One region of the Comamonas sp. E6 genome, then DNA from elsewhere that is predicted to be linked to it. Evidence: predicted binding sites of a transcription regulator. Region 1 holds the regulator's gene; the other holds the start of a gene.
The links. Region 1 encodes NrdR, which represses ribonucleotide reductase genes. Its sites were predicted from a motif close to CACNANATNTNGTG; they were not measured.
Positions count from the first base shown of each region.

Region 2: the regulator NrdR is predicted to act here: its motif matches at 3,272-3,285, upstream of CSE6_RS13820 (ribonucleoside-diphosphate reductase subunit alpha).

Region 1 covers NZ_BBXH01000024.1:103,103-113,539, forward strand. Annotated here, with positions in the region: gene CSE6_RS20490 (O-acetylhomoserine aminocarboxypropyltransferase) at 1-559, opposite strand, end outside; gene CSE6_RS20495 (CBS domain-containing protein) at 813-1,265, shown strand; gene CSE6_RS20500 (hypothetical protein) at 1,347-1,613, opposite strand; gene aroC (chorismate synthase) at 1,681-2,778, shown strand; gene CSE6_RS20510 (bifunctional UDP-sugar hydrolase/5'-nucleotidase) at 2,829-4,664, shown strand; gene nrdR (transcriptional regulator NrdR) at 4,809-5,285, opposite strand; gene glyA (serine hydroxymethyltransferase) at 5,307-6,554, opposite strand; ZMP/ZTP riboswitch at 6,590-6,744, opposite strand; gene CSE6_RS20525 (lytic transglycosylase domain-containing protein) at 6,860-7,693, opposite strand; gene CSE6_RS20530 (DUF748 domain-containing protein) at 8,564-10,437, shown strand, end outside.
Region 2 covers NZ_BBXH01000014.1:175,764-186,200, reverse strand. Annotated here, with positions in the region: gene CSE6_RS13825 (ribonucleotide-diphosphate reductase subunit beta) at 1-10, opposite strand, end outside; gene CSE6_RS13820 (ribonucleoside-diphosphate reductase subunit alpha) at 239-3,148, opposite strand; gene ampD (1,6-anhydro-N-acetylmuramyl-L-alanine amidase AmpD) at 3,654-4,283, opposite strand; gene CSE6_RS13810 (sigma-54 dependent transcriptional regulator) at 4,276-5,742, opposite strand; gene CSE6_RS13805 (PAS domain-containing sensor histidine kinase) at 5,790-7,595, opposite strand; gene CSE6_RS13800 (PP0621 family protein) at 7,600-7,845, opposite strand; gene CSE6_RS13795 (inner membrane protein YpjD) at 7,842-8,648, opposite strand; gene ffh (signal recognition particle protein) at 9,144-10,437, shown strand, end outside.

The DNA of each region.
Region 1 (10,437 bases):
TCGAGTCCACCAGCAGCGGCACGCCGGCTTCGTGGGCGATCTGGCTGACCGTGGGAATGTCCAGCACATCCAGGCCGGGGTTGCCCACGGTCTCACCAAAGAACAGCTTGGTGTTGGGGCGCACCGCAGCCTTCCAGCCATCGATGTCGCCTGGCTTGACGAAGGTAGTCTCTATGCCGAAGCGCGCCAGCGTGTAGTGCAGCAGGTTCTGCGAGCCGCCATACAGGGCCGTGCTGGCCACGATATGGCTGCCCGCGCCCATCAGCGTGGCAATCGACAGGTGCAGCGCCGCCTGGCCGCTGGCCACGGCAATTGCGCCCACGCCGCCTTCCAGGGCCGAGACGCGTTGCTCGAGCACCGCGTTGGTGGGATTGGAGATGCGGCTGTAGACGTGGCCGGGGCGCTCCAGATTGAACAGGCTGGCCGCGTGGTCGCTGGATTCGAAGACAAAGGACGTCGTCAGATGGATGGGTACGGCACGTGCGCCGGTGGCGGGGTCGGGCTGGGCGCCTGCATGCAGGCTCAGGGTGTCAAAGCCGGGGTCAGAGTAGCCGGGCATGTTTTGTCTCCATGGCTGGTTTTGATCGACGCAATGTGTGATCGAGCACGCAATCAAATATCGATTTGGTCGGATAGACGAATGAATATGTGGAAATTCATATGTTTCGTCATTGATTTAGTTTTTCTCAATGCAAGCCATTGTGGGCTATATTTGTGCACGCACCTGCATTCTGTGCAAAGCGATGCCGCATGTGCTGACACATGCAGGACAAAAGCTGCCACAGCGTGCCAAACAGATTCGGAGAACAGCAATGAAAGTTAGTGACATCCTGCGCGTCAAAGGCAATACCCTGTACACGGTGTCGCCCGACGAAAGCCTGGCCGCGGCGGTGCAGGTGATGTCGGAGAAGGACATTGGCTCGCTGGTCGTGATGGATCACGGCGATGTGGTGGGCATGCTCACCTTCCGCGAAGTGATCCAGGGCTTTGTGAAGACCGGCGGCGTGGAGAACATCTCCGTGCGCGGCGCCATGGACGACGCGCCCATGACCTGCACCATGGAAACCGATATGGACGAGGTGCGCCGCATGATGCTGGACCGCCATGCGCGCTACATGCCCGTGATGGACAAGCGCATGCTGATGGGCGTGATCTCGCTGTACGACGTGGCCAAGGCCGTGGTGGACAGCCAGAACTTCGAGAACCGCATGCTCAAGGCCTATATCCGCGACTGGCCCGAAGGCGAGCGCCAGGGTGCCGAATAAGCCAGCTTTTGCTGCAGACCCCGCCGAGGCGGGGTTTTTCATGTCCAGCCTGATGTGCTCTGCAGGCGACGCAGCGCTGCCTTATGGCTGTCGGTCGGCTGGGCTGTGCGGACTCTGCAATACAGTTGTTGGCGACTTTGCCTTGCGCAGGCCCTTGAGCAGCAGCCCCACAAAGCACAGCAAGGCGACACCCAGGCCCACCATCATGCCGATCACGGCCTTGCCGTAGCCGCAGGCATACTGGCCCGCGCAGCGCGACGGTGCAAATTCGAAGAACAGCAGACCGCCGACGCCGCCGATCACTACGGACACCAGGGCCGAGGCCAGAATAAACGCAAGTTTGAGCATGGTGAAAAGACTTTAGGCAGGACAGTGTGCAGCCGTCAATCATCACTTCAACGATAATCGGCAGCCTATGAGCGGCAATACCTTCGGCACAATTTTCACGGTCACCAATTTCGGTGAGTCCCACGGCCCGGCCATTGGCTGTGTGATTGACGGCTGCCCTCCGGGCATGGCCTTGAGCGAGGCGGACATCCAGCATGATCTGGATCGACGTCGCCCCGGCACCAGCAAGTTCGTCACCCAGCGCAACGAGCCCGATGCCGTGGAGATTCTCTCCGGCGTCTACGAAGGCAAGACCACGGGCACGCCGATTGCGCTGCTGATCCGCAACACCGACCAGCGTAGCAAGGATTACTCCAATATCGCGCAGAGCTTTCGTCCCGGTCATGCCGACTATGCCTACTTCCAGAAGTACGGTATCCGCGATCCGCGCGGCGGTGGCCGCTCCTCGGCACGCCTGACAGCGCCCACGGTGGCAGCGGGTGCCGTGGCCAAGAAATGGCTCAAGGAAAAGTTCGGCACCGAGTTCCGCGCCTGCATGACCCAGATCGGCGAGCTGCCCATAGGTTTCGAGAGCTGGGAGCATGTGCCGAACAACCCCTTTTTCGCGCCCGTGGCCGATGTGAGCCGCTTCGAGGAATACATGGAGCAGCTGCGCAAGAGCGGCGATTCCTGCGGCGCGGCGCTGCGTGTGAACGCCAGCAATATGCCGGTCGGCCTGGGCCAGCCCCTGTATGACCGCCTGGACGCCGACATCGCCTACGCCATGATGGGTCTGAACGCCGTCAAGGCCGTGGAGATCGGCGCGGGCTTTGACAGCGTGGCCCAGCGTGGCACCACGCATGGCGATTCGCTGAGCCCCGAGGGTTTCCGCAGCAATAACGCGGGCGGCATCGTGGGCGGCATCAGCACCGGCCAGGATCTGGAAGTGCGCATCGGCATCAAGCCCACCAGCTCCATCATCACGCCGCGTGAGTCCATAGATGTGCATGGCCAGAGCACCGAAGTCATCACCAAGGGGCGCCACGACCCCTGCGTGGGCATCCGCGCTGCGCCGATTGCCGAGGCGCTGCTGGCGCTGGTGGTGATGGACCATGCGCTGCGTCACCGTGCGCAGAATGCCGATGTGGATTCCGGCCTGGCCCCGATTCCGGCATCGGCCGCCTGACATCGCCCAGACCTCTTTGTGCGTTAAAACCTCTGACTCAGGAGAGTCCGATGGTTGCAGCTGACAAAAAACCGGATCAACGCCAGCCTCGCGCCCTGTCGCCGGGCTGGCGTTGCGCTTTGCGCAATGCCTTCCGCCCCATATGCGCTGGGCTGCTCGTGCTGGGTTTGAGTGCTTGCGGTGGCGGTGCGCTCAGGCCGGCCAGCATGGAGATCACCTTGCTGGGCTTCAATGACCTGCACGGCCATCTGGAGCCGCCCGGACTGGCCGTGACGGCCCAGAACGCGCAGGGACAGAACATTGCCGTGCCCGCTGGTGGCGTTGCCTACATGGCCCGGGCCATCGCCCAGCGCCGCCAGGCCAGCCGCCATGTGGCGCTGGTCACGGCCGGGGACATGATCGGGGCCTCGCCCATGGTCTCCGCTCTGTTTCTCGATGAGCCGACGATAGAGGTGCTCAACCTCATGAGGGTGGACTTCGCGGCCACCGGCAATCACGAATACGACCAGGGCGTGGCCGAGCTGCTGCGCATGCAGCATGGGGGCTGCGAGAAGTTCACCAGCAAGCAGCCATGCCAGATCAGCCAGCCCTTCAAGGGGGCGGAGTTCCCGTTTCTCGCGGCCAATACGCTGCGTGAAGACGGCCGGCCGCTGTTTCCTGCGACCGGGCTGAAGTTCTTCGAGCAGGACGGTCTGCGCATAGGCGTGGGCTTCATCGGCATGACACTCAGGAACACGCCGCATATGGTGCGGCCCAGCGGGGTCAGAGGGCTGACATTCGCCGACGAGGCACAGACGGCCAATGCGCTGATCCCCCAGCTGAGGGCGCAGGGGGCCGATGTGATCGTGGTGCTGATCCATGAGGGCGGAGCCACCACTTCGGGCCTGCAGGACGATAGCTGCCAAGGGCTGTCTGGCGCCATCGTCCCGATTCTGGAGCAGCTCTCTGGCGAGGTCGATGTGGTGATCTCCGGTCATACCCACCGCTCCTATGTGTGCGATTACGCCAGGGTGAATGCCCGCAAGCCGTTCCTGCTGACCAGCGCGGGTCAGTACGGCACGCTGCTGACCGAAGTCAGACTGACGGTGGATGCGCACACACGCCGCGTCAGCCGCAAATCGGCGCACCAGCATATCGTGCAGGGCGAGGCCTATCGCAGCGCTGCCGGTCTGGTGAGTCTGCAGCCCGAATTCCCGGTCCTTGATGCCGACGCCCCTGTTGCAGCGTTGGTGGCGCGCTACAAGGCTGCGGCCCGGCCGCTGGCCGAGGCCGGCGCAGGACGGCTGGCCGCTGCTGCCAGCCGCGTGCCGCAAGCCAATGGCGAAAGCGTGATGGGGCGCATCGTGGCCGACGCCATACATGCTGCGACGCGCGATGCTGCTGCGGGCGGAGCGCAGTTGGCCTTTGTGAACCCCGGCGGTGTGCGCGCCGACCTGCTGCCTGCAGCCGACGGCAGCGTGACTTATGGACAGTTGTTCAGCGTTCAGCCGTTCGGCAATACGCTGATGGTGATGAGTCTGACGGGCGAGCAGATTCGCCAGGCGCTGGAGCAGCAATTCGACAGCGGCAGCAACACCGTGAATGCGCCACGCATCCTGCAGGTCTCCGAGGGCTTCAGCTACCGCTTCGACCGTCGCCTGCCCGCGGGCCGGCGCGTGAGCGAGCTGCGCCTCAACGGCCGGTTGCTCAAGATGTCACAGCGCTACCGCGTGGGACTGCAGAGCTATCTGGGCAGCGGCGGCGACAATTTCAGCATTTTCACGCAAGGCATCGACGTGGTGGGCGGCATGCTGGATCTGGATGCACTGGCGGAGCATGTACGCGAACAAAGCCGCAGCGGGCCGATGGCGCTACCTTTGAAGGAGCGTATTACGTGCGTTCATTAAGGAAATCAGATAAAAAATTGTCTGATTTCCTTTTAGACCATGCGTTAGATGCTCATTAGTTCATAGCTGATGCCTGCCATCAAGCGCGCAAAACAAAAGCCACCCAAGGGTGGCTTTTGGCATGGCAAGGCACGGCGGTCAGGGCTAGGGCTTTTTGGCGGCCTTGGCCTTGGGGCTGCGAACCTCATCCATGATGTTCTTGAAGTCGTCCACATCCTCGAAGCTGCGGTAGACGCTGGCAAAGCGGATATAGCCGACCTTGTCCAAGCCCTTGAGTTCATCCATCACCAACTCGCCAAGGCGGCTGGAATCGATTTCACGCTGGCCCAGATTGAGCAGCCTGTCCTCGATGCGCTCTATGGCTGCGTCGATGAGTTCGGTGCTCACGGGGCGCTTGCGCAGCGCGATCTGAAAAGAGCCTTGCAGCTTGGCGCGCTCGTATTCGATACGGCGGCCGTCTCTCTTGACCACGGTGGGAAAGCTGACCTCGGGGCGCTCGTAGGTCGTGAAGCGCTTGTCGCAGCCGCCGCAGCGGCGGCGGCGGCGGATGAAGCCCCCGTCCTCGGACTCGCGGGTCTCAACCACTTGCGTGTCCGGATGGTTGCAGAAGGGGCACTTCATGACAGCTCAGCGCAGCAGGATTTACTTGCTGTAGACAGGGAACTTGGCGGTCAGCTCGGCCACCTTGGCGCGCACGGCAGCCAGATTGGCTTCGTCTTCGGGCTTGTCCAGCACATCGGCCACCAGATTGGCGGTGATGCGGGCTTCTTCCTCGCCGAAACCACGGGTGGTCATGGCGGGCGTGCCGATACGGATGCCGCTGGTCACGAAAGGCTTTTCGGGGTCATTGGGGATGGCGTTCTTGTTCACGGTGATGTGAGCCAGACCCAGGGCCGCTTCGGCAGCCTTGCCGGTAATGCCCTTGGCGCGCAGGTCCACCAGCATCACGTGGCTTTCGGTGCGGCCGGAGACGATGCGCAGACCGCGCTCGGTCAGCGTTTCGGCAAACACCTTGGCATTCTTCACGACCTGTTCCTGGTAGGCCTTGAACTCGGGAGTCAGGGCTTCCTTGAATGCCACGGCCTTGCCGGCGATGACATGCATCAGGGGGCCGCCTTGCAGGCCGGGGAAGATGGCGCTGTTGATGGCCTTCTCGTGCTCGGCCTTCATCAGGATCACGCCGCCACGGGGGCCACGCAGGCTCTTGTGGGTGGTGGTGGTGACCACGTCGGCATGGGGCACGGGGTTGGGGTACACGCCTGCGGCAATCAGGCCGGCATAGTGGGCCATGTCCACCCAGAAGATGGCGCCGACTTCCTTGGCGATCTTGGCGAAGCGCTCGAAGTCGATGCGCAGGGCATAGGCGGAAGCGCCAGCCACGATGATGCGGGGCTTGTGCTCGCGGGCCAGCTCTTCGAGCTTGTCGTAGTCGATGGCTTCGTCGGCATTCAGACCGTAGGAGACGGCCTTGAACCATTTGCCGGACATGTTCAGCGCCATGCCGTGGGTCAGGTGACCGCCTTCGGCCAGGCTCATGCCCAGAATGGTGTCGCCTGGCTTGGCGAAAGCCATCAGCACAGCCTGGTTGGCCTGAGAGCCGGAATTGGGTTGCACGTTGGCGGCTTCGGCGCCAAAGATCTGCTTGATGCGGTCAATGGCCAGCTGTTCGACCACGTCCACATGCTCGCAGCCACCGTAGTAGCGCTTGCCGGGATAGCCTTCGGCGTACTTGTTGGTCAGCTGGGAGCCCTGGGCTTCCATCACTGCGGGCGAGCAGTAGTTCTCGCTGGCGATCAGCTCGATGTGCTCTTGCTGGCGATGGTTTTCAGCTTCAATAGCTGCAAACAGTTCGGGGTCGACTTTCGCGACGGTATCGGTGCGTTGAAACATGGCAGTCCTGTGAACTTAGAAATTCCCTTGAGGCCAAGGGCTGCCCAGGCGAACGGCTGAAACGCTTGCAGGTTGCAGTCGCTGCGACCCTGGGCGGTACGCTCCCCGGTGGTTCACAGACCTTGCAGTCTGCCGGATTCCACGTCAGCGGCAGAAAATTCTGCGCCTATCGCCAGTTGCGTACACCCGCTAGTGTAGCTGAGCTGGCATGGCTGAAGAACCTATGCCCGTTTTTCCCGCAGGACCTGGCCGGGGCATAAAAAAAGCTGGCCGGAGCCAGCTTGAGAAATGCAGGGGTCTGTCGCTTAGAGGTTGGAGTTGGCCAGTGCCACTTGCTGAGCGTGAGAGACCTTGGTGGCTTCGTCGGACTTGGCCGTCATCAGCGGGCTGGCCTGCAGGCCCACGCCCTGGCGCAGACGCTGGTGTTCGGCAAGCACCTTGGCCGCATAGCCGCCGTCCGAAGGAAGATTGGCTGCACCCACGTAATAGCGCAGGCCACCCTCGATGGAGCCGGCACGGGCAATGCATTCCTTGAGCACCTTGACGCCGACCTTGAGATTGGTCACTGGGTCGAAGGCAGCGTGCTGGCCGCCAAAGCTTTCGTACTTGTCGGTGTGCACGGAAGTCATCACCTGCATCAGGCCCTGGGCACCAACCGAACTTTGGGCAAACGGGTTGAAGCTCGACTCAATGGCCATGATGGCCAGAATCAGCGTCGGGTCCAGCTTGTTGGCTTTGCCCTGGACATAGGCTTCGCTGACCAGGGCTGCAATCGGCTCGGGCGCAACCCGGTATTTTTTGCTGAGCCAATAGGCCACAGCCGCCTGCTCCTTGGGCAGGTTCTTGGGGTTGACGGCCGTGGCGCGGTCGCTGGCGACGACGATGTTGGTGGAAGCAGGGGCTTCCTCCACTTCGGCGGCAGCCACCACGGTGCTGGCGGGCAGGCGTGTGTCGAGCCACTCGCGCAGCTCGGTTGCACCGGCCAGACGCAGGTCCGGACGAGAGATCAGAATCAGGGCCGAAATGGCCACGGCCAAGCCCAGCAGGGCGAAACCGTTGTGAGTAAGAGCAAGAAAACCGTGGGCCGTCTTATGGCCCAACGTTCGCGCAGAGGCGATTAATTTTCCTGACGCTGGCATAGCTTGTCCTTTCTTGGCTATCGCCCGAGGTCGCACCGGATCAATCTCGCGGTACAACCAGGACAACTGGCCGATGAGGTTTGCTGCGGGCCGATTAAAAGCGCCCCTTGGGGCGCCGATCGGTCTGCTCAGTCGTGAGGCAGCGGAAACAAAAAACGCTCATTTCGAGCGCTGGCGGATTCTAGAAGCGCCCTAAATATTCAGTCAACACTAACAAAAATACTTTTTAGATTTTAAAATTATATAAAAACTGTATGAATGTACAGCTTGCTCAAAAAATTACAGCAAAAAATCACGGATTCAAGAGGTGTATACGCTCACATCGTTTTATTTGTCATCAAGGCGAAATAAAGTGCAAAAAGCCTGGTAGCCCTACGCGAGCACAGATATAGTGAATTTGCCTGCACGTTGCAGGTGCTTGCCAAAGGAAAGGAAAAGCAAATTCCGCCGAGGCCTTTGATTCCATGGGCTGTTGGCACTTGCTCTTTATCTTCGCTTGAGGCACAAAAGGGAGCAATCGTTGCTTCCAGCGGCAAGGACCACACCCTCCTTGATCCGCGAAAAACGGCCCGGTCTGGTACCGGCCGTAAAGCCCGGAAGTCGGTTTCGCCACTTCCGGGCTTTGTCATTTCCGGCGTTGTCTTTTCTCTGCAGCGCATTGTTTGCATTTTTCGCGCTCATCTGCCTCTGGTCGGCATTCCTATGGCGCAAACTTCTCCCTGGAAACGCCTCTTGCCTCTATCTATATATAGAGCGCAATCTAGATACACCAGGGTGCGCTCAAGGTACAGTGGTGTTCCGGGCGCGCGGCGGGTCCCGCCCCTGAGAGTCTTGGAAGGCTTTCAATCTCTGCATCAATAACAATTGCCCATGTCCTTGCTCACATCGAATCGCTGGCTTCGCCGGCTGATCTGGTCTGTTCTTGCTCTTTTGCTGTTATGGCTGCTGCTCTGGGCGGTAGTGCCCTGGGTGGCTAAAAGCCAGCTGGAAAAACGGGCTGCCGAGAAACTGGGGCGCGGCGTCCATGTGGGCAAGATCGAGTTTGCGCCCTGGGCCATGTCCATCACCCTGCATGAACTGGTGATCGATAAGGCTATAAAAAAAGTAGCTGAAACCGCTGATGCAGAGAGCTCTGTGGCTCAGAAAAATCTGAAATCCGCCGCCGAGCCACAGCTGCAGATCAAGCGCATCTTCATCAATGCCAGCGCGCAGTCCTTGTTCAGGCTCGCTCCTGTGCTGGATGCGATCGAGGTCGATGCGCCGGTGGTGCGCCTGACGCAGCATTCACTGGGCAAGCTCGATATCGACGATGTAATTGCCAAGCTCTCCGAGCCCGATGACGAGGAGCCGTCCAAGCCCCTGAGCTTTGCGCTCTACAACATTGCCTTGCGCGACGGCCGTATCGAGCTCAATGACGAGTTCGTGCAGCGCAAGCACGAGCTCAAGGACTTGCAGCTGAGCATTCCTTTCATCAGCAATCTGGCCTCCAAGCGCGAGATCAAGGTGCTGCCGCATCTGGCTTTCGATCTCAACGGCAGCAAGTTCGATACCTCGGGCGAGAGCACGCCGTTCACTGACACCCGCCAGACGGCGATGCAACTCAAATGGGAGCACATCGATCTGGCCCCTTATCTGGGCTATGTGCCTGCCAGCGTTCCCGTGCAGCCTCTGTCTGGCGTGCTGGACACGGATCTGCAGATCAGCTTCGAGCAAAAAGACCAGCCTGTGGTCAGCATCAGCGGCAAGCTGGCCTTGAGCAATGTCGCGGTGCAGGATCGCCAGAGTGCGCCGCTGCTGAACTTTGAGGCGCTGGAGGTGCAGCTCAAGAATGTTCAGCCTCTGCAGAACCAGATTGCGCTCGAATCGGTGCGCTGGGTCAAGCCCGAGGTTCATGCCAGCCGCAATGCGCAGGGCGTGATCAACTGGCTGGGGCTGAATGCGCCGTCCACTGCTGCAGCAGCGCCCGCCGAAAATGCAGAGCCTGAGTCTGATTCCTCCGACGCCAAGGCTTCGGTCCAGGCGGGCACCAAGGCCGAGGCGCCTGCCCAGTCCCTCGCAGTGAGCGTGAAACAGTTCGATATTGATAGCGCTACAGTGCATTGGAGGGATGCTGCTACAGGCGCGGCGCCTGCGGCGCTGACCCTGGCTCCTTTGATGCTGCAGGCCAAGAATCTGGCTTGGCCCATGAATGCGCCTTTGCAACTGACGGCCACTGCAGGTTTGCAAACGGCTGAGCAGGCCCGGGTGGAAGGGGCTGCCAGGCTGGCTGTGGATGGAGAAGCCACGGACAAGGCGGGCAAGCTCAATCTCAAGCTCGAGCAGTTGCCGCTGCAATGGGTGCAGCCCTATATGCAAGCGCACTTCAAGCCGCAGCTCAGCGCCATGCTCAATACCGATGCCCGGATTTCCTGGGGTGAGGGCGGAGTCGTGGCAGAGGTGGCCGAGCTGACTGCCGACAAGCTGCAGCTGCAGGACAAGCAGGCCCCTGTCAATATCGAACAGATCAAGGTCAGCGGCGTTCAGGTCGATCTTGCTGCCCGGCAGGTGCAGGTGGAGGCCATTGCCGTGCAGAAGCCGCAACTCGCGGCTCTGCGTGACGCACAAGGGCACTGGATGTACGAGCGTTGGTTGCCCGTGGCATCGCCTGCAGCCAGGCCGGCAACGCAGGGCAGCAAGGTGGAGCCGGGCAAACCTTGGTCGGTCAAGCTGGCAGCGATTGCCGTGGATGGCGGTGCGCTGCAGTT
Region 2 (10,437 bases), on a different contig from region 1:
AGCTCAGCATATTTATTCCTTGAGGGGGGAAAAGGCTGGGTGCAATGCAATCGACATCCAGCTTTTCAATCATTTATTGATGGAGTGGCGCCACTCAAATACTGGCGCACTCTAAAGCGAGAGACACCGAGGAAGCGCTGCTGCGCACCGAGGGTGTCGTCCCCCTCCGGCGCTCAGCGCCAGAGAGGGGGAAGGCGCGGGGCCGCCTAGGCCAAGCGCCTCAGGGGGAGCCAGTCAATTACTGGCAGGCCTCGCAGCCTGGATCGTCGATCGCGCAGAACTTGATGTCCGTGGCGGGTGCCTGGGCACGGGCAGCGGCGGCAGCGGCTTCCAGTGCGCTCACCGCAGGCTTGGCCGCAGGAGCCGCCGAAGCGGCAGGAGCGCCGGAGGACACGGCGTTCAGCACACGGCTTTGCACGGTGGACTTCTCGATATTGGTCGCGCTGGTGGTACGCAGGTAGTAGGTGGTCTTCAGACCGCGCAGCCAGGCCAGCATGTAGGTGTCGTGCAGCTTCTTGCCCGATGCACCGGCCATGTAGATGTTCAGGCTCTGGGCCTGGTCGATCCACTTCTGGCGGCGCGAGGCGGCTTCCACCAGCCATTCGGGCGAGACTTCGAACGCGGTGGCGTAGAGGTTCTTGATCTCTTGCGGCACGCGGTCGATGGCGCGCAGCGAGCCGTCGAAATGCTTGAGGTCCATGACCATCACGTCGTCCCACAGGCCCAGGCGCTTGAGGTCGCGCACCAGGTACTGGTTGATGACGGTGAATTCGCCAGACAGATTGGATTTCACGGACAGGTTGCCGAACGAAGGCTCGATTGAGGCATCCACACCCACGATGTTGGAGATGGTGGCGGTGGGCGCAATGGCCACGCAGTTGGAGTTGCGCATGCCGTCCTGGGCGATCTTGGCGCGCAGGGCATCCCAGTCCAGCTTGGCGGAGCGGTCCACTTCCACATAGCCGCCGCGGGCCTTTTCCAGCAGCTTCAGGGTGTCGGGAGGCAGGATACCCTGATCCCACAGCGAGCCCTTGAAGGTGGAGTAGGTGCCGCGTTCCTTGGACAGCTCGGTCGATGCCCAGTAAGCGTAGTAGCAGATGGCTTCCATGGCTTCGTCGGCGAACTCGACGGCGCCCTGGCTGGCGTAGGCGGTGCGCATTTCATACAGCGCGTCCTGGAAACCCATCAGGCCCATGCCCACGGGGCGGTGGCGCAGATTGGAGTCCTTGGCCTTTTGCACGGCGTAGTAGTTGATGTCGATCACGTTGTCCAGCATGCGCATGGCCGTGTTCACGGTCTTGCGCAGCTTGTCGTGGTCGATCTTGCCGTCCTTGATGTGCTGGACCAGGTTCACGGAACCCAGGTTGCAGACCGCAGTTTCGGTGTCGCTGGTGTTGAGCGTGATCTCGGTGCACAGATTGGACGAGTGCACCACACCCACGTGCTGCTGGGGCGAGCGGATGTTGCAGGGGTCCTTGAAGGTGATCCAGGGATGGCCGGTCTCGAACAGCATCGAGAGCATCTTGCGCCACAGGTCCACGGCAGGCACGCGCTTGAACAGCTTGAGCTCGCCGCTGTCGGTCTTGGCTTCATAGGCGGTGTAGGCCTTCTCGAAGGCTTCGCCGTACAGATCGTGCAGATCGGGAGCGTCGGCGGGCGAGAACAGGGTCCACTGGCCTTTTTCCATCACGCGCTTCATGAACAGGTCGGGAATCCAGTTCGCCGTGTTCATGTCGTGGGTGCGGCGGCGGTCGTCGCCGGTGTTCTTGCGCAGCTCCAGGAATTCTTCGATGTCCAGGTGCCAGGATTCCAGATAGGTGCAGACCGCGCCCTTGCGCTTGCCGCCCTGGTTCACGGCGACGGCCGTGTCGTTGACCACCTTGAGGAAGGGAACCACGCCTTGCGATTCGCCGTTGGTGCCCTTGATGCGCGAGCCCAGGGCACGCACACGGGTCCAGTCATTGCCCAGGCCGCCAGCAAACTTGGACAGCAGAGCGTTTTCCTTGATGGATTCGTAGATGCCGTCCAGGTCGTCGGGCACGGTGGTCAGGTAGCAGGACGACAGCTGCGAGCGCAGCGTGCCGCTGTTGAACAGCGTCGGGGTGGACGACATGAAGTCGAAGGACGACAGCAGCTCGTAGAACTCGATGGCACGTGCATTGCGGTCAGGCTCGTTCAGCGCCAGGCCCATGGCCACGCGCATGAAGAAGGACTGGGGCAGCTCGATGCGGGTCTTGCGCACGTGCAGGAAGTAGCGGTCGTACAGGGTCTGCAGGCCCAGGTAGTCGAACTGTTCGTCGCGCTCGGCCTTCAGGGCCTTGGCCAGACGGGGCAGGTCGTAGTTCAGCAGCTCGGGGTTGAGCAGCTCGTTGTCCACGCCCTTTTGCACAAAGCCGGGGAAGTAGTCGGCATAGGCGGCCTGCATTTCTGCGGGCTGCACGTCGCGGCCCATGACTTCGCGCACGATGGTGTGCAGCAGCAGGCGGGCGGTGACGTAGGTGTAGTCGGGATCTTTTTCGATCAGCGTACGGGCGGCCAGGATGGACGCCTTGTAGACCTCGGCCAGAGGCACGCCGTCGTACAGATTGCGCAGGGTCTCGGCCACGATGGGCGCGGACTGGATGTCGGCATTCAGATTGCGGCAGGAAGCGACGATCAGAGCCTCCAGGCGCTCCTGGTCCAGGGGCACGCGCTGGCCGTTGTCGGTCACATGCAGCACGGGCTTGGCGGCGGCAGCGGCGGCCACTTCGGCGGCCTTCTTCTGCTCGGCACGTTCCTGGTTGCGGCGCTCGCGGTACAGCACATAGGCGCGGGCCACGTCCTGGTGGCCGGCGCGCATCAGGCCCAGCTCGACCTGGTCCTGCACATCTTCAATATGGAAGGTGCCGCCATCGGGACGCGAGCGCACCAGTGCGCGCACCACGCCTTCGGTCAGTTCGTTGACGGTGTCGCGCACGCTGGCAGACGCCGCGCCCTGCGCGCCGCGCACAGCCAGGAAAGCCTTGGTCAGGGCCACGGCAATCTTCTGGGGCGCGAAAGCCACCACATCGCCGCTGCGGCGGATGATCTGATAGCTGTCATTGGGGGAGGAAGAATTGGCTGCGCCGGCAGGCGCGGCAGAAGGCAGTGAGTTCAACGCTTCTTGCATAAGTTCCTCTGAGTCAGTATGTGGATAGGCAGACAAAGGCCTGCACTGTGGGCAGGCCATCAAAAACACGATTCGGTGCCTCGGTTTACACATGGTTTGCACAGGGTGTGCACAACTTGTAAACACTAGATATGGGGTCTGAGGCTCTTCAAAACACTACCGGTAGTGTATCTCGCTTAAATCCGAGCGACCTGATGAAACTACTGAATCTGGCATTTCGAGCGCCGCTTGACAGCCGCAAAAATGACTTCATCCCGCATGAATAAAGGCCTGTGGCGCGGTTGCGCGCGGCGGCAGATCGGGCCGGAAATATGTAAAAAATTTGCGTGTTTGATGCAGGCGACAGTTGTTGCGCGCGCGCCATTGACATGCCGTTTCGAAGCCCCGCAACGATGGATGCTTGGGATTCTCAAAATGAGGAGCGCATAGCGCCTACGAATAAAAGATTTCAGCTGCGAATATGTATGAAATCGAGTGCTGAAAGGCGGTAGGTGCTATGAAGATTTCAGGCTGCGCCTGAGGCTGCAGGATTGGGGGGGAATTCCCAGCTGCGCGTGCCGTCTGTGCTGGCCAGCTGCTGCTGCAGCCGCTGCCAGTCGAAACCGGGTCCGGGGTCCTGCTTGCGCCCAGGCGCGATGTGCTCGTGTCCGGCGATGTAGCGCACCGGATAGTGCGCCGCGATAGCCATGCAAAGCTGCTGCAGGGCCTGGTACTGCGGAGCTTCAAAGCTCAGGCCTTCCAGGCCTTCGAGTTCGATGCCGATGGAGTCGTCGTTGCAGCGCTCGCGCCCGCGCCACTGACTGACACCGGCATGCCAGGCGCGGTCGTCGCAGCTGACGAACTGCCAGATCTCGCCCTGACGCGTGATAAAGAAATGTGACGAGACTTCGAGGCCGCGAATGCCCTGGTAATAGGGGTGGGCGTCCCAGTCCAGCTGATTGGTGAACAGTTGCTGCACCGCGCCTGTGCCGTACTGGCCCGGAGGCAGGCTGATGGAGTGGATGACGACGAGATCGATCTGCGCATCCTCGGGGCGAGGGCCGAAATTGGGAGATCTCAGCTGACGCGCCGCACCATACCAGCCGGCCTGCCAGGGCTGGGCCAGGGAGGAGGAAAGGGGCGTGGAATCAGACATTGTCGCTCTGGTGTTTGCTGCCTTCGGCCGGCAGGTCTATGCCCAGACGGTCGATGCGGTAGCGAATCTGGCGCAGGCTGATGCCCAGTCTGGCCGCCGTGGCTGTGCGGTTGAAGCCGTTGTCCTGCAGGGCTCTGACCAGGATGCTGCGCTCCTGCTCATCAAGCCAGCCTTGCAGATCCTCCGGCAGCATGGCCGGACTGCCTGCGTGCTGAGTTTGCGGCGGCGGTGCGCTCGATGCCCAAGCGCCCGAGGAAGCCGCTACCGCCACGCCAGCGCACTCGGCCGGCACGCCGGATTCGGGCAGACGCAGCGGGCCTTCCTCGCCCAGTGCAATGGCGCGGTGCAGCACGTTCTCCAGCTCGCGCACATTGCCAGGCAGCGGGAGCCGGGCTATCTGGCTCAGGCTGATGTCGTCCAGCTCCGGCGTAGCCAGTCCGGATTCGCGGGCCAGCTTTTGCAGCAAAGCCTGGCATAGCTGGCCCAGGTCTTCACGGCGCTCGCGCAGCGCGGGCAGCTCGATTTCGATGACGTTGAGGCGGTAGAACAGGTCCTGGCGGAAATTGCCTGCCTGCACTTCCGCTCCCAGATCGCGGTGGGTGGCGCTGACGATGCGCACATCGACGGCTTCTTCCTGGGTGCTGCCCAGTGGACGAATCTTGCGCTCCTGAATGGCGCGCAGCAGCTTGGCCTGCATGGCCAGGGGCAGGTCGCCGATTTCATCGAGAAACAAGGTGCCGCCCTGTGCGGCCTGGAAGTAGCCGGGCCTGTCCTGCGTGGCACCGGTGTAGGAGCCCTTGCGGGCACCGAAGAACTCGGCTTCGAGCAGGCTTTCCGGGATGGCACCGCAGTTGACCGCGACCATGGGGCCGCCGGCCCGCTGGCTGCAGCCGTGCAGGGCGCGTGCCACCAATTCCTTGCCCGTGCCGGATTCACCGTGGATCAGCACGGGAGCCATGCCTTTGGCGACCTTGGCAATGCGCTGCTTGACCAGCTGCATGGCCTGAGACCTGCCAACCAGAGCCTCCAGAGCGCCAGTTGGCGTTCCCGCACCAGTGCCGCCGGCGGCCGAGCTGTCGCTGGTCTGCGGGTTGCCGGGCTTGGGCACCGCGCCAATGCCTTGCACGGCCGAGGCCACGACCTGGCGGAACTGGCGCAGGTCCACGGGCTTGGTCAGATAGTCGAACGCGCCCGCGCGCAGGGCCTCGACGGCGTTTTCGGCAGAGCCGTAGGCCGTCATGACGATGCAGCGCTCGCTGCGCGACTGATCGCGCAGTTGCAGCAGCAACTCCATGCCGATCCCGTCGGGCAGGCGCATATCGGTAATCAAGACATCGAAATTGCGGCCTTGCAACTGAGTCATGCCTTCCTGGACCGAGCCCGCGGTTTCCACGCGGTAGCCTTCCCGCAGCAAGGTCAGCTCGTAGAGCGTGCGCAGATCCGGTTCATCATCGACCACGAGAATGCTGGCCGCTGCGGATGAGTGAGGCGATGATGTCACTGGGCTTACACCATGATCGAGTCAAACAGGGAGTGGCTCGCGAGGGATGAAGGGCCGCTGCGCAGAGTCACGATAAAGGCATTGCCGTTCACCTCGCCTTGCGGTGTGCTGCGAGCCAGGCGTTGATAGCTGATGGAGGCATCGTAGCGCTGGCACAGCTCGCGGCATATATAGAGTCCGAGGCCGCTGGAGCGGCTTTGAGAGGAGAAGAACGGCTCGAACAGATGGCGCTCGACGCTGGACTCCAGCGGTGCCCCATCACTCCAGACCATGAACCAGCAGGTGTCGTCCTGCGGTGCGAGACCCTGGATCTGACCGTTCAAGGGGCCGTGGCCGCTGATCAACTGCAGGCCCGCCTCATTGCCGGCATGGCTGCGGTGGCGCTGGGCATTGTCCAGCAAGTTGATCAGCACGCGGCGCAGATGCTCTTCATCGAACAGGATGTGGCGGGCCGTTGCATTGAGCCGCAGCAGAAGCTGGCGCGGCGGAGCGGCCTGTGTGCGCCATTCATGGCTGATCTGGGCCAGCAGGGTGTCCAGCGGCAGCGACTGGCCCTGATGGGTTTCTGCGCCCTGCTGCACGCGTGCCAGGTTGAGGATTTCTTCGGCGATGCGGGCCAGTCGGTCGGCATTCTGCCCCACGATCCGGCATAGCTGTTGGGGGCCGGGCTGGCTCGCCAGGTCTTCGGCCAGCAGCGCATTGGCCTGGGTGATGGCGGCCAGCGGGTTGCGTATTTCATGGGCCACGGCAGCCGACATACGGCCCATGGAGGCCAGCTTTTCGGTGCGCAGCTGCGCTTCCATTTCGCGCAGGTCGTGAAGAAACATGACGCAAAGCGAATGGCTGGCTTGCGCCTGCGGACCCTCGTCCAGATAGGGCGCCGAAACTTCGGTGATGCGTGTGCGCACATGCATGCCCGTGGCGCCGTGTCGTTCATGGGCCTGCAGGTGAATCGTGGCGGACAGCGGGCGGGCATGGGCAAAGCTGGCTTGTGTTGAATGCGCCAGCGGCTCCCACCAGCTGTGGGCCTGCAGGGAAAAAGGCTGGGGGTGATCTATGGGCAGGCCCAGCAGCTGCAAGGCAGCTGGGTTGGCCTGCAGAACCAGCAAGCTCGAGTCGACCACCAGCACGCCGTCGGAGAAGTGGTTGATCACCAGGCTGTTGACCTGCTCCTGGGTCTGGGTGCGCAAGCGGTTGAACAGGGCCTGGGAACGCTCGCGCCGGACACGCTTGGCCAGCTCGTGCGTGAGATAGGCCACGCAGAAATAGCCGGCGCAGGAAAAAGCCGTCTGGTAGTAAGACTGGGCGCCGTCGTTGAGCCCGCCATGGTATTGCCAGAAGGTATAGGCCAGCGTCAGCAGCGTGATGCTGGCCGTGGTGCCAAAGGCCAGCATCAGTCCGCCCAGCGCCGAGGAGATCAGGACGGGAATGGCCAGCAGCGCGGTGTAGTTGAGCGAGCCGACCTGAAAGATCTGCAGCAGAAAGATCACCGCAATGTCGACGCCGATCACGGGCAGCCATTGCAGGGCTGCGCGAGGCGCCGGCAAATGACGTCCGGCAGCCAGGCGCAGCACGACGGTCAGCGTCAGATAGGTGAAGCAGATCAGCCAGGCCAGGGGAGAGCTGATGTTCTGCAGCTGCAGATTCAGCGTCTGCAGCAGCACCAGGGCCAGCGCCAGAAGCACGCGGCCGCTGAGGAAGGCCTGCCACAGGCGCACGAACGGGGCGTTGAGACTGGCGTCCGCGCGCCGGCTGATGGCTTCATCGAGCGGGATGGCGGTGTGCTGCCAGGGCGAGGCGGAGTTCACCATGCGGTCAGTGGCGGGCAGTGTCTTGCTGGGCCAGGCGGCGGTGTTCCGCGCTGCAGAAGATCTTGCCCGAGGCGTCGTTGACAGCATCTGCTTGCGGTAGGTGAAGGCCGCAGTGAGCACAAGCTACCATGGTCTGTGCCTGCTTGGGGGTGCTGGCAGGCCTGGTCTGATCGGCCACTTCAGCGCGGCGTTTGTTGCGCCAGATTCCGACAGCCACCACCACGACCAGCAGGACCAGCAAATACTTCATGCTGCGCGCTCCAGCAGGACTTCAATCACAAACCGCGAGCCGGCATAGGCCAGCAGCAAAAAGATGGCGCCGATATAAAGAACACGTACGGCGCTCTGGCCGCGCCAGCCGAATCGCTTGCGGCCGAACAGCAGCACGGCAAACGCCAGCCAGGACAGCAGGGAGAAAATGGATTTGTGATTCCACACCCATGCCTTGCCATAGAGCTGCTCGCCAAACAGCCAGCCTGCGGCCAGTGTGGCGGTCAGCAGCACAAAGCCCGCTCCGACAAAACGGAAGGTCAGCCGCTCCAGCGTCAGCAGCGGCAGTCCGCTGTCATGGTCGCCGCCCTGGCGCATCTGCCGCTCGGCATGGCTCATCAGCGCGCCATGAACGACGGCTGCGGCAAACAGGCCGTAGGAAGCAATACCCAGAGCCAGATGCAGCGGCAGCCAGGGCGAGGCGTTGACGTGCAGCGGAGTGCCGGGGAACACCACGGCCAGAAGCACGGCCACGCTGCCCAGCATGGACAGCGGCCAGCGCGAGCGCAGCTGCGGGTAGAGCTGCTGCTCCACCACATAGACGGTCAGCACCAGCCAGGCAGTGATAGAGAGTGCAGGAGCAAAGCCGAAGTGCGGCAGCTCGCCAAGCAGACCCCAGCCCAGCAGCAGGGCATGCAGTGCCCAGGCCAGGCGCAGGCAGCGACGGGCACCGGCTTCTTGCAGGTGCTGGGTGGCAAGTGCAGGAATGGCGTAGGTAATGGCTGCGGCCATGGCCAGGATCCAGCCAATGGGGCCAGCTGCGGTGAGCGGTTGGGAGAGCATGCTTTCTATGATAGTGCCGCTGGCCCGCACTCATCTTTTGCAGGCCGCTGCCGTCCGGCAATTTTGTGCATAAAGCACTGCCTGAACCCGGTCATGAGCGTGGGTTTGAGCGCTTGCGAGCAGATCGTCGACTTTCGAGCCCGTTCTTCAAGGATTTTCTCCTGCCGGGCGATGTCTCCGGTCCTCCCGCCCAGCCGGCCAGTCTTGGGCCAAGAGCAAGGACTTGCAGGAGAGCTCGATTCAGGTCCATTAAGGTCCATTCAGGACCGGCCTGGTCTCTTTCGAGGGAGTTGTGGGGCAGGGCGCAGCGACCTTGCACGCCCGAGGCAGATCACGGACAAGCCTGCGGGGCATCGTCAATCAAGGGCAGCGGGTAAAATGCCTGTTCATGCAGCTTCGCCTCGCCTGAGCTGGGTCCGCAAGCTGCCCGGAGAGTCGTGCTGCGCGCTCGCGCACGACTCCCGTCCATCCATAACTTTCGAATGCTTTTTGCTTATGGCCTCCGCACTCACCGATAAACTCTCGCGCCTTGTCAAAGAGATGCGCGGCCAGGCCCGCATCACCGAGTCCAATGTGCAGGACATGCTGCGCGAAGTGCGCATGGCCTTGCTGGAGGCCGACGTGGCCCTGCCCGTGGTGCGCGACTTCATTGCCCGCGTCAAGGAAAAGGCGCTGGGCCAGGAAGTCATCAGCTCGCTGCAGCCCGGCCAGGTGCTGGTGTCCATCGTCAACAAGGAGTTGGCGGCGACCATGGGCGAAGGCGTGGCCGACATCAACCTCAATGCCCAGCCTCCCGCCGTCATTCTGATGGCTGGTCTGCAAGGCGCCGGCAAGACCACCACCACGGCCAAGCTGGCCAAGCATCTGATCGAAAAGCGCAAGAAAAAGGTGCTCACGGTCTCGGGAGACGTCTATCGCCCTGCGGCGATCGAGCAGCTCAAGACCGTGACGGCCCAGGCTGGCGCCGAGTGGTTTCCCTCCACGCCGGACCAGAAGCCTCACGATATCGCCGTGGCCGCGATCGACTACGCCAAAAAGCATTTCTTCGATGTGCTGCTGGTGGATACGGCCGGCCGTCTGGCCATCGACGAGCTGCTGATGGCCGAAATCAAGGATTTGCACGCCACGCTCAAGCCCGTCGAAACCCTGTTCGTGGTCGATGCCATGCAGGGCCAGGATGCGGTCAACACGGCCAAGGCCTTCAAGGAAGCGCTGCCGCTGACCGGTATCGTTCTGACCAAGCTCGACGGCGATTCTCGCGGCGGTGCTGCGCTGTCGGTGCGCCAGATCACGGGCGCGCCCATCAAGTTCGCCGGTGTCTCGGAAAAGATCGACGGCCTGGAAGTCTTCGATGCCGACCGCCACGCACAGCGCGTGCTGGGCATGGGCGACATCGTGGCCCTGGTCGAGCAGGTCACCAAGGGCGTGGACATGGAAGCCGCGCAGAAGATGGCCGAGAAGCTCAAGAGCGGCGACGGCTTCGACCTCAACGACTTTCTGGCCCAGCTGCAGCAGATGAAGCAGATGGGCGGTCTCTCGACCCTGATGGACAAGCTGCCCGCCGAGCTGGCCGGCAAGGCCGGTCAGGTCGACATGGACAAGGCCGAGCGCGAGATCAAGCGCAAGGAAGGCATCATCTGCTCCATGACCTTCAAGGAGCGCAAGAACCCCGCCCTGATCAAGGCCACGCGCAAAAAGCGTATTGCCGACGGCGCCGGCGTGCAGGTGCAGGAAGTCAACCGCCTGCTCAAGGAGTTCGAGCAGATGCAGACCATGATGAAGAAGTTCA